Regions from separate parts of the Sporosarcina sp. P17b genome, predicted to be linked through region 3. Evidence: riboswitches for the same ligand, from Rfam matches in the RefSeq annotation. Region 3 holds a riboswitch; each other region holds the start of a gene.

Region 1 (3,287 bases), on a different contig from region 3:
TTAGCGTTATCTATTGACGTTCGGTATTTCGAAGCGCTTGGATTAGAAAAAGAAATGCCAGAAGACGGCTATCGCGGTGCAGATATCATCACAATCGCAAAAGGCCTCGTTGAACAATATGGCGACAAGTACGTCCATGTGTCAGAAGAAGAGCGACTTGCATTTTTCCGTGAGCACGGCTTGAATATCGAATTGGACAAACTGAAAAAAGACTTGGCAGATTTCCGCGTTCATTTCGACCACTGGTTCTCGGAAACGTCACTATATAACAACGGCAAGATCGAAGTTGCGCTTACTAAACTTCGTGAAAATGGCCATGTCTATGAAGAAGACGGTGCAACTTGGTTCCGCTCGACTACATTTGGTGACGACAAAGACCGTGTACTGATCAAACAAGACGGTTCATTCACATACTTAACTCCGGACATCGCTTATCACCAAGATAAACTGAGTCGCGGATTTGATAAACTCATCAACATCTGGGGAGCAGACCACCATGGCTATATTCCGCGTATGAAAGCAGCGATTCAAGCACTTGGCTATGATCGCGATACGCTAGAAGTAGAAGTGGCACAAATGGTTCAGCTCTATAAAGACGGAGAAAAGTTCAAGATGAGCAAGCGCACAGGAAAAGCGGTCACACTACGTGAACTCGTAGAAGAAGTCGGCCTAGACGCTGTACGTTATTTCTTCGCGATGCGCTCAGGTGATGCACAAATGGACTTCGACTTGGACTTGGCTGTTTCCAAATCCAACGAAAACCCTGTGTACTACGCACAATATGCGCACGCGCGAATTTGTTCGATCTTGCGTCAGGCGAAAGAGCAAAACGTAGTGGCGTCGACAGAGAACGTCACGCTATTGCAAGATGAAAAAGAATTAGAGTTGTTGAAGAAGCTTGGAGATTTCCCAAAACTCATTAGCGACTCGGCTCGCATGCGTGCACCGCACCGTGTGACGACGTATATCCAAGAGCTAGCAGCAAGCTTCCATAGTTTCTATAATGCGAACAAAGTGTTGGATCCTGAGAACAAGGAGCTTTCCGAAGCACGCTTGGCTTTGATTACGGCAACGAAAACGACGATTGCGAATGCGTTGAAATTGGTAGGCGTCGAAGCACCTGAAAGAATGTAATATGTTGAAAGTGGCCAAGCGGGTTTACTGCTTGGCTTTTTTGTTTTCGCTTTTTGAGGAGGAAGGGGAGAGCAACGTTTCGCTGCGTTCCAGGCGGACGCGTTCGGGAGGGCTCATCGCGGCCCCTCAGGAAAGCGTCCCCCTGCTGGAGCCTCACTCCCAAACACGTTCCAATCTCCGCCTACCCCCTGTACAACCAACACTATTATCGCTATAATAAGTCATAATTACATATCTTTCGAAAAGGTTCTCTAATTAACGAGATGAAAAGCGAAATCGGTTCAAATCCGATGCGGTCCCGCCACTGTACGTGCTATGCACAAGCCAGGTCACCTGCCTTTTTAAGAAAATGAAGTTCCGCAGCAACCTACGAGGATAGGTACAGTGGAAGAAATCACACCCTGATTTCATCCCACCTCATCCTTCGACCTATCGAAGGGTTTTTTTAATGTCTGCGGATCGCGTAATGAAACACACATATCAAAGGAGGAACACACATGAAGAAGTTTTGGCAACTTTTGCTGACGGCGATGCTTGCGGTACTTGTACTTGCAGCATGCGGCAACGACAGCAAAAAAGAAGAAACACCGGCAGATGAAAATCCAGCTGGCGAAGAAACGAAAACAGATACACAATCAACGGATACAACAAGTTATCCATATACGCTGACAGATGCAGCGGGCGAAGAAATTACATTGGAACAAGCACCTGAAACTGTAATTTCATTAATTCCAAGCAACACAGAAATTTTATTTGGTATCGATGCAGGAGATAAAGTAATCGCTGTAACAGAAAACGATGACTTTCCTGAAGAAGTAGCAGAACTTGATACAGTAGGGGACTTCACGGTCAATGTGGAAAAAGTGATTTCATTGCAGCCAGAAGCAGTATTTGCACACGAAATGATGATGGGTTCAAGTGAAGAAGGTTTGAACCAAATTCGTGACGCTGGCATTCCAGTGATCGTCGTTCCGAATGCGGGTACATTTGACGAGACGTATGCATCGATTGAAATGATTGGTGAAGTGATGGACAAAAATGCAGAAGCTAATCAAATCGTCGAAGATATGAAAACAAAAATTGCAGATATCGAAAAGAAAGCAGCGGATATTACAGACAAGAAGCGCGTGTTTGTTGAAAACTCCGATGCACCTGAGATCTATACACCAGGAAAAGGGACGTTCCCACAGCAATTCTTGGATATGATTCACGCTGAAAACATCGTGACAGAAGAAGGTTGGATTATGATCAGCCCTGAAACGATTGTAGATGAAAATCCGGATGTTATTTTGGCTATGTATAGCTACGTTCCAAACGTCGTAGAAAATATTAAAACGCGTGACGGGTTTGATGCGGTGACTGCGATCAAAGAAGATCAAGTCATTCAACTGGATGAAGATATCACAAGCCGTACAGGTCCACGCTTAGCTGATGGATTAGAATTGTTTGCGAAAGCAATCTATCCTGAGGTATTCGGTGAATAAAACCGCTCTCGCCTATGTCGTGTCGATTGCCACATTGCTTGTGGCAATCTGGCTCGGCGTATCGATCGGTACAGTGAAAATACCAATAGAGACGCTATGGAATCATTCAGATGCGACTGCAAGTAATATATTGTGGAAGATCCGGATGCCGCGTGTATTACTGGCAGGAATTGTCGGTGCATCACTTGCTATTTCAGGAGCCGCTTTCCAAGGGCTACTGAAAAATCCATTAGCTGATCCTTACACCCTCGGAGTGTCATCCGGTGCCTCTGTCGGCGCCGTGATCACACTCTTTTTTGGTATTTCGCTACCGGTACTTGGCGCATTCACCTTACCCGTATTTAGTATGATCGGTGCCGCTTTGACGATGTTTCTAGTAATCGGTTTCGCGCGTCTGGTCGACCGTTCAATGAAAATGGAAACGATTATATTAACAGGAATCATATTTGGCTCATTCCTTGGCTCGGTACTGTCGCTGATGATTGCATTAACGCAAGAAGAACTCCGCCAAATTGTAGGTTGGTTGCTTGGTAGCGTATCGATGCGTGGATGGAAATATATTACGATGGTTCTGCCATTTTTCATCATCGGGTCGTTCATGTTGTGGCTGAATCGTCGCGAGTTGAATGCTTTACTATTTGGTGAAGAACGTGCGCATCACCTTGGAGT
Region 2 (3,287 bases), on a different contig from region 3:
GTGACGACCATATCGTCTTCGAGTGTAACCGATTCATGTGTAGATGCTGACATATTTTGTAGTATTTCTGTACACAAATTACTAGAATAAATAATTCCTTCATGCTTATTAGCGTTCATACGGTTTACTTCGTCGCGGTAAAACATGAATGGTGTTCCTGTCTCCAGCTGGCTACGTAGGATACGTTTCATGATTTCAATCGCTGAAACCGTCTCTCTCGATAGATCTTCATTGCGGACACATTCTTCATACTTCTCGCGGAATGTTCCTTGTCCTTTTGTTTCATCATAAAAATCTTCCAATGAATAGCCCATTTTCGTGCGAACTTCATGTGGATCGAATAAATGCCAGTCTTCACGGGACTCGACTTTCTCCATGAACAAGTCCGGCAAGCATACGCCTGTGAAAATATCATGTGCGCGTAAACGGTCATCCCCGTTATTGAGCTTGAGGTCGAGGAACGTGAAGATATCTTGATGCCATACGTCGAGATAAACGGCTACGGCACCTTGACGTTGACCGAGTTGATCGACACTGACTGCTGTGTTGTTCAGCTGTTTGATCCAAGGAAGAACACCGCTTGACGCACCTTCGAAACCACGAATCGATGCACCGCGTGAACGAACTTTCCCCATATAGACGCCGATCCCGCCACCGAATTTCGACAAGTTTGCGATATCGGTGTTGCTGTTGTAGATTCCTTGCAGTGAATCATCTACTGTATCGATAAAGCAGCTTGATAGCTGACCGTGCATCTTACCTGCGTTCGACAATGTAGGCGTCGCTACCGTCATGTACAAGTTGCTCATCGCCCAATACGCTTCGCCGACTTTATGAATACGGTCTACTGTTTCGTCTTGCATTAACGTCATCGCGATGATTAACCAGCGCTCTTGCGGAAGCTCTACGGACTGCTTCTTAAAGTTTACTGTTACATAGCGGTCTACCAATGTTTTCAAACCGATATATGTGAATAATAGGTCACGAGAAGGATCAAGTAGCTTACCGATTTCCTGCAGCTCGTCCTGGCTGTACTTTTCAGTCAAAACGGGTGTATATAAACCTTGTTCCACCAAGCGTTCTACATTTTTCGCAAAATCGGTATAAACATCCGCTCCACGCAATGCTTTTTGCTTTGCATAGACGTCGAATAAATAAATACGCGCCGCTACAAACGTCCAATACGCATTCGCTTCATCAATACGGCTTAAAGACTCTAGCACCATAGCGTTTGTCCACTCAGTTGCTGAGCTTGCGGGGTGACGCTCTTGGAATTTCTCACTCGCTTCGATCAACGGTTCAATTTGTTTCTTGCCGAATTCCTGTTGTAAGTTTTCCATCAATAAATTAAGTCCCACAGATTCTTGAATAATAGCCATTATATCCGCTCCCTTTAGTTAATTAATTCGGTTATGTACTAAATAAAAAAACTCCCGATATAATCGGGAGTCGTCGATTGACGTGTAGTAGATAGCGGAAAGTTTTAGGCAGACTGAAAAAAGACTGCTTTGTGCTTTCACTCTCCAACCCCGAAGAATGTTTTGCTGAGATGACTGGCAGGTCTACTGGCTGGCACATCGTTCTTCCATCTTTCCTTCCCGCCGAAGCAGTGGTTTTCATAAGATAGTCGTCCGTGCCCTCAGTTGCGGGGGCAGCTCCGTTAGTGGCGGATTCCCTTTTAAACGTGGTGGGTACCAATTCATCTAAATGCTGTTATACACTATATATAGTGTGTTGATTCATATACAACCCTAACATGTTGTGTTCAAACATGCAAAACAAAAATCGAACCGATGTTCAGAATCCTTCTTCTGAACTACGATTCGATTTTTCTTATTCAGTATTTTATAGTATATCAAACTTTTTACTTCTTGACTAAATTGTTTGTGTGAACGTTTTTAAATAGATTGTGAAATTAGTTAGGAGAAGGGATTTCCGCTTCAGCAGGGGGACGCTTTCCGGAGGGCGTGGCCTGAGCCAAGCGAACAGCGAAGGGTTCGCTTTGCCGTATTTCTGAGTACTTTGCAGAAATTAAGGCACCTGTCCAGGGTCTCAGACTCACGCTGATCCTCCCGGAGTCGCCCCCTGCTTCCGCTACAATCCTACTTTCTAACGTAGACCACCTAGAAACTTCACTGTTTTTTAGTACCAGTTCAAAGTCTCAAGAACGTAAGGCCAAAGTTCACAACTTGAAAATCCTGATATCATCTATCAATATCACAAACGATCTTCCGCTCTTTCAGCTGTTTCTTCCCAACATTCTGCTCCTTTTAGGCCAGGGATGCTAGCTGATTTGAAGACGGGGTTTCTGCCAGCTTTTCGTTGTTTGGTGAAGTCGTCGAGTACTTTGAAGGCGATTTTGCCTAGGAGTAGAATAACGACTAGGTTGATGATGGCCATTAGTCCCATGAATAGGTCAGCCATGTCCCAGACTATTTGTACTTTTGCAACAGCTCCGAAAAAGACCATTGCGAGTACGAGTACTTGATAGATTCGTTTCCACATGACGTTGGCGTTGATGAATTCGATGTTCGTTTCGCCATAGTAGTAGTTACCGATGATGGAACTGAAAGCGAAGAACATGATCGCTACGGCGATGAAGTATGGTGCCCATGCGCCTACGTGTACTTCCATGGATGCTTGTGTCAATAAGATACCATTCGTTTCGCCTGATTGGTACAAGCCGCCTAGTAAGATAATGAAGGCAGTTGCTGAACAGATGATGATAGTATCGAAAAATACACCTAATGATTGTACGAGTCCTTGTTTTGCTGGGTGCGATACGTTCGCTGTCGCTGCTGCGTTTGGTACACTACCCATACCTGCTTCATTGGAGAAGAGACCTCGGCGTACACCTTGCATCATTGCCATACCGATTCCGCCACCCATGATTTCCTTAATTCCAAATGCGTGCTCAACAATTAATGCGATCATCGCTGGAACTTCTGTAATGTTCAATATTACAATATACAAGGCCACGATAATATAAAATGTTGCCATTACAGGGACGATTGTCTGCGTTACTTTAACAATACGTTGCACACCGCCAAAGACGATTACTGCCGTCAGGACAATGAGTCCAACTCCTACAGCCCAATGCGGAATGCCGAATACGTCAGTGAACGATTGACTGATTGTGTTTGATTGCACTGCGTTAAAGATGAACCCAAAACACATCGTCAATAAAATCGCGAAGACGATACCTAGTTTCCGCCAACCGAGTGCTTTTTGCATGTAATATGCGGGTCCTCCGCGGAAAGTATCGCCATCTTTCACTTTATATACTT
Region 3 (3,287 bases):
ATATCATATTGGTATTGGATAAAATCCTTATTCCTTTTCCAAGTCCACTCCATGCGGAAATCATGAATAATACCGTCACTATTGCGATGATGACGAACTGTGACCAGAATCCAATTGGGATATTGAATAAGTAATTGAGTCCGGCGTTAATCTGAACCGCACCGAATCCAAGTGATGTAGCTACACCAAAAACAGTAGCGAATATCGCGAATACGTCAATAACCGTCCCTAGTTTTCCGTCCACACGGTCACCAAAGATTGGACGAAGTGTTGCGGAGATTAAGCCGGGTTGCCCTTTACGGAACTGGAAGTACGCTAATGCTAAAGCCGTCATACCGTAAACGGACCACGCATGGAATCCCCAGTGGAAAAATGTTTCGCGCATTGCTTCTTTATAAGCGGCTTTCGTTTCAGGAGCTGTTGTAGCAGGGTCTACTGCATAATGCGATAGTGGTTCTGCTGCCCCATAGAATACAAGACCGATCCCCATACCTGCTGAAAATAACATAGCAAGCCATGAAAATAATGAAAATTGTGGTCTATCCGTATCTTTCCCCAATCGGATTCTACCGATCGGACTGAATATTAAATATACTGAAACGAAGAACAACATGGAAACAGTCAGTAAATAGTACCAACCAAATGAATTTGAAATAAAGTTCTTTATAGTAGATGTGATTTCTTCGAAGTGCACGGGCGCAATCACGCCGTAACCGACTGCCAATACGACAGCCACTAACGTAATATAGAATGATATCGATACTTTTTTCATATATCCTCCTTGTATTTTATCTTATTTCCCACGTATGAGTTGAATAATTGCGTCGTCTTTGTAAAATTACAGACATACACTTAACACTACCCACATTCGTAGCGTGTAAACGTTAAAATTTTTATATGTCCTTTACGGTCTCATTACTACAATGATTCATAGGAAAAACATTTTTTTCACGCACTGATGTGGAATTCGGCTATAAACTGGATTATTTTTGCGGAACTTCGTGTCGGATGCATTATGACAGTGTACAACACTTAGTGAAGAATTTCCACGTATAGCAGTGTTCAGTGTTCTTGTAACGTAAGAAAGTACGGCCGTGTTATACTAAAGAAACAAAAGATATGAGGAGGAGACTACCATGCAATATTCACAACCTAAAATGCTTCAGCTTGTAAAACATAGTCCCGAGTTGAACAGACGTTTGAAAGAGATCATGAAAGAGCATGAACTTGAAAAAAGCTTTGCTTTGAAAGCACTCTACCACGCAGAAGTGAAAGACGGCGGAGTGTATCAGCGGGATTATCAGGAACTGTAAGCATGCACTCGATTGTATAGCACGCGATGAAATAAATAATATTCACAAAAAAACCGATGAAAGAATTTTTCATCGGTCTTTTATACTATTCTTTTGAAATAACAAAAAGTAGCAAGCAAGCTTGTGATATACTATTGTAAAATTGAATAGAATATTTTGGTTCTTTACATTACTGTAAAGATGAAAAAGGAAACAGGTGAAATTCCTGTACGGTCCGGCCACTGTAAATGGGAAGTATCTTCAGAATACCACTGGTGAAAAACTGGGAAGGTTGAAGATGTGATGATCCATAAGTCAGGAGACTTGCCAAAATAACATGCGTTACGCCTCCCAGGAAGAGGTATGCATATTGTATTGGATGTAATAAGTTAGTAGCTGAAGTCCGTCTATACATAGTGCCCTTGTCTCTTTCTGGAGGCAAGGGCTTTTTTGTGTTCAATTTACCAAACTAGGACGAGGGGGAATTGATTTGTTTAAGCGTTATGTATCCATCATGGCAAGTGTTTTACTAGCAGTAACGATGCTGTTACCTGGAAGTAGTTCAGTTGCTTTAGCTAATACGGAGGTTCAGCAGACTAACACGAGCATGCAAGCTGCTACTTATACGATAGATATAGAAGTAGAAGGCTTAGCGGGTGTGATTTTAAAGGAACCGATTCAAATTACAGAGGGACAAAATGCATTAGATGCGCTGAAGAAAGCATTGGATAGTAAAAGCATAGACTACTCAATCACAGAAAGTGAATGGGGAGCTTATGTATCTTCTATTAATAATGAAGAAGCAGGAAAATTAGGCGGTTGGGATGGTTGGAATTATACAGTAAACGGACAAGCTCCTTCTGTTGGAGCCGCTTCTTATGTGTTAAAGAATACTGACGTTGTAAAGTTCTTCTATGGTCGTTGGGCTGCTATCTCTACGACTACGCAAGTCATAGAACATAGTGAAAGTCCTACAATTACAGTAAATCTAATTGGAGATACCTTTACACCAGCAGCGCTAGAACCGAAAAATTGGACTATAGGACAGTCTAATTTGACAATTTCTAAAGTTACTCAAGATACGGATCAGCAAGTAACAATTCAATTAAACGGCAAAGTGGGACGTGAAAATTTCTCGCTAGTTGCATCGGAAGCAACCGTTGTTGGGAAAGCTGCAGACGCACTGCAAATTACGGTAGTTTCGAGTCAGGCACGCGTACCTGAAGCGATTAAGAAAGTTACAGATTATATACTGAGTAAATCTGTTTCGAGCGAATGGACAGCAGTTGGTTTAGCAAAAGCTGGAGTAGTTGTACCGGAAAGCTATGAAGAAATATTCGAACAAAATGTTCAACAACAAATTGTTGCGAACTTGGAACGACTAAAAATAACAGATGCAGAACGTTTGACGATAGCGGCAGCAGCGATAGGGAGAAACCCCCAAAATATTAATGGTATCGATTTACTCGATAAAATTTATAACAGTATAGATATACGAAACGTGGATACAATGATTCGCCAAGGAACGAATGGTTTGATTTTTGCGTTGGTCGCGCTCGATACGAAAAATTATGAAGTTCCTAAAGATGCAAAATGGAATCGTGAAAAGATAGTTAAGGCCCTATTAAGTTATCAAAGGACAGACGGTGCATGGAGTTTGTCCACAAGCAATACAGGCACTGCGAGTTATGATATGACGGCAATGGCTCTCATTGGATTAGCTCCTTACAATGAGCAACCCGCTGTTAAAAAAGCTGTCGAGAAAGCAGTAACTTTTCTATCTGAAAGTCAAGGTCCTACTGGTGGATATAATGAAACGTTCGTTGGTGGCATTTCTAGTGAAGCCACTTCGCAAGTCATTATTGGATTAACAGCAAATAACATCGATCCACAAGGTGAACAATTTACAAAGAACGGTATTAACTTGATAGATCACTTGTTAAGCTTCCAAACCGATAACGGAGGTTTCAAGCATACTATGACAGGTTCAACAGA

Evidence for each region. A riboswitch is a leader RNA that binds a small molecule or an ion and turns the genes downstream of it on or off. The one in region 3 is predicted to bind cobalamin.
Region 1: another riboswitch for cobalamin. It lies ahead of CSV76_RS06420 (ABC transporter substrate-binding protein); the one in region 3 lies ahead of CSV76_RS09095 (DUF4430 domain-containing protein).
Region 2: another riboswitch for cobalamin. It lies ahead of CSV76_RS06020 (ribonucleoside-diphosphate reductase subunit alpha); the one in region 3 lies ahead of CSV76_RS09095 (DUF4430 domain-containing protein).

What each region holds. Positions count from the first base shown of each region.
Region 1 covers NZ_PDYP01000004.1:131,124-134,410, forward strand. The annotation lists gene argS (arginine--tRNA ligase) at 1-1,134, shown strand, start outside; cobalamin riboswitch at 1,362-1,489, shown strand; gene CSV76_RS06420 (ABC transporter substrate-binding protein) at 1,632-2,618, shown strand; gene CSV76_RS06425 (FecCD family ABC transporter permease) at 2,611-3,287, shown strand, end outside.
Region 2 covers NZ_PDYP01000004.1:46,410-49,696, reverse strand. The annotation lists gene CSV76_RS06020 (ribonucleoside-diphosphate reductase subunit alpha) at 1-1,340, opposite strand, end outside; cobalamin riboswitch at 1,539-1,715, opposite strand; gene CSV76_RS06015 (alanine/glycine:cation symporter family protein) at 2,218-3,287, opposite strand, start outside.
Region 3 covers NZ_PDYP01000006.1:66,693-69,979, forward strand. The annotation lists gene CSV76_RS09085 (glycine betaine uptake BCCT transporter) at 1-772, opposite strand, end outside; gene CSV76_RS17540 (hypothetical protein) at 1,137-1,313, shown strand; cobalamin riboswitch at 1,454-1,638, shown strand; gene CSV76_RS09095 (DUF4430 domain-containing protein) at 1,783-3,287, shown strand, end outside.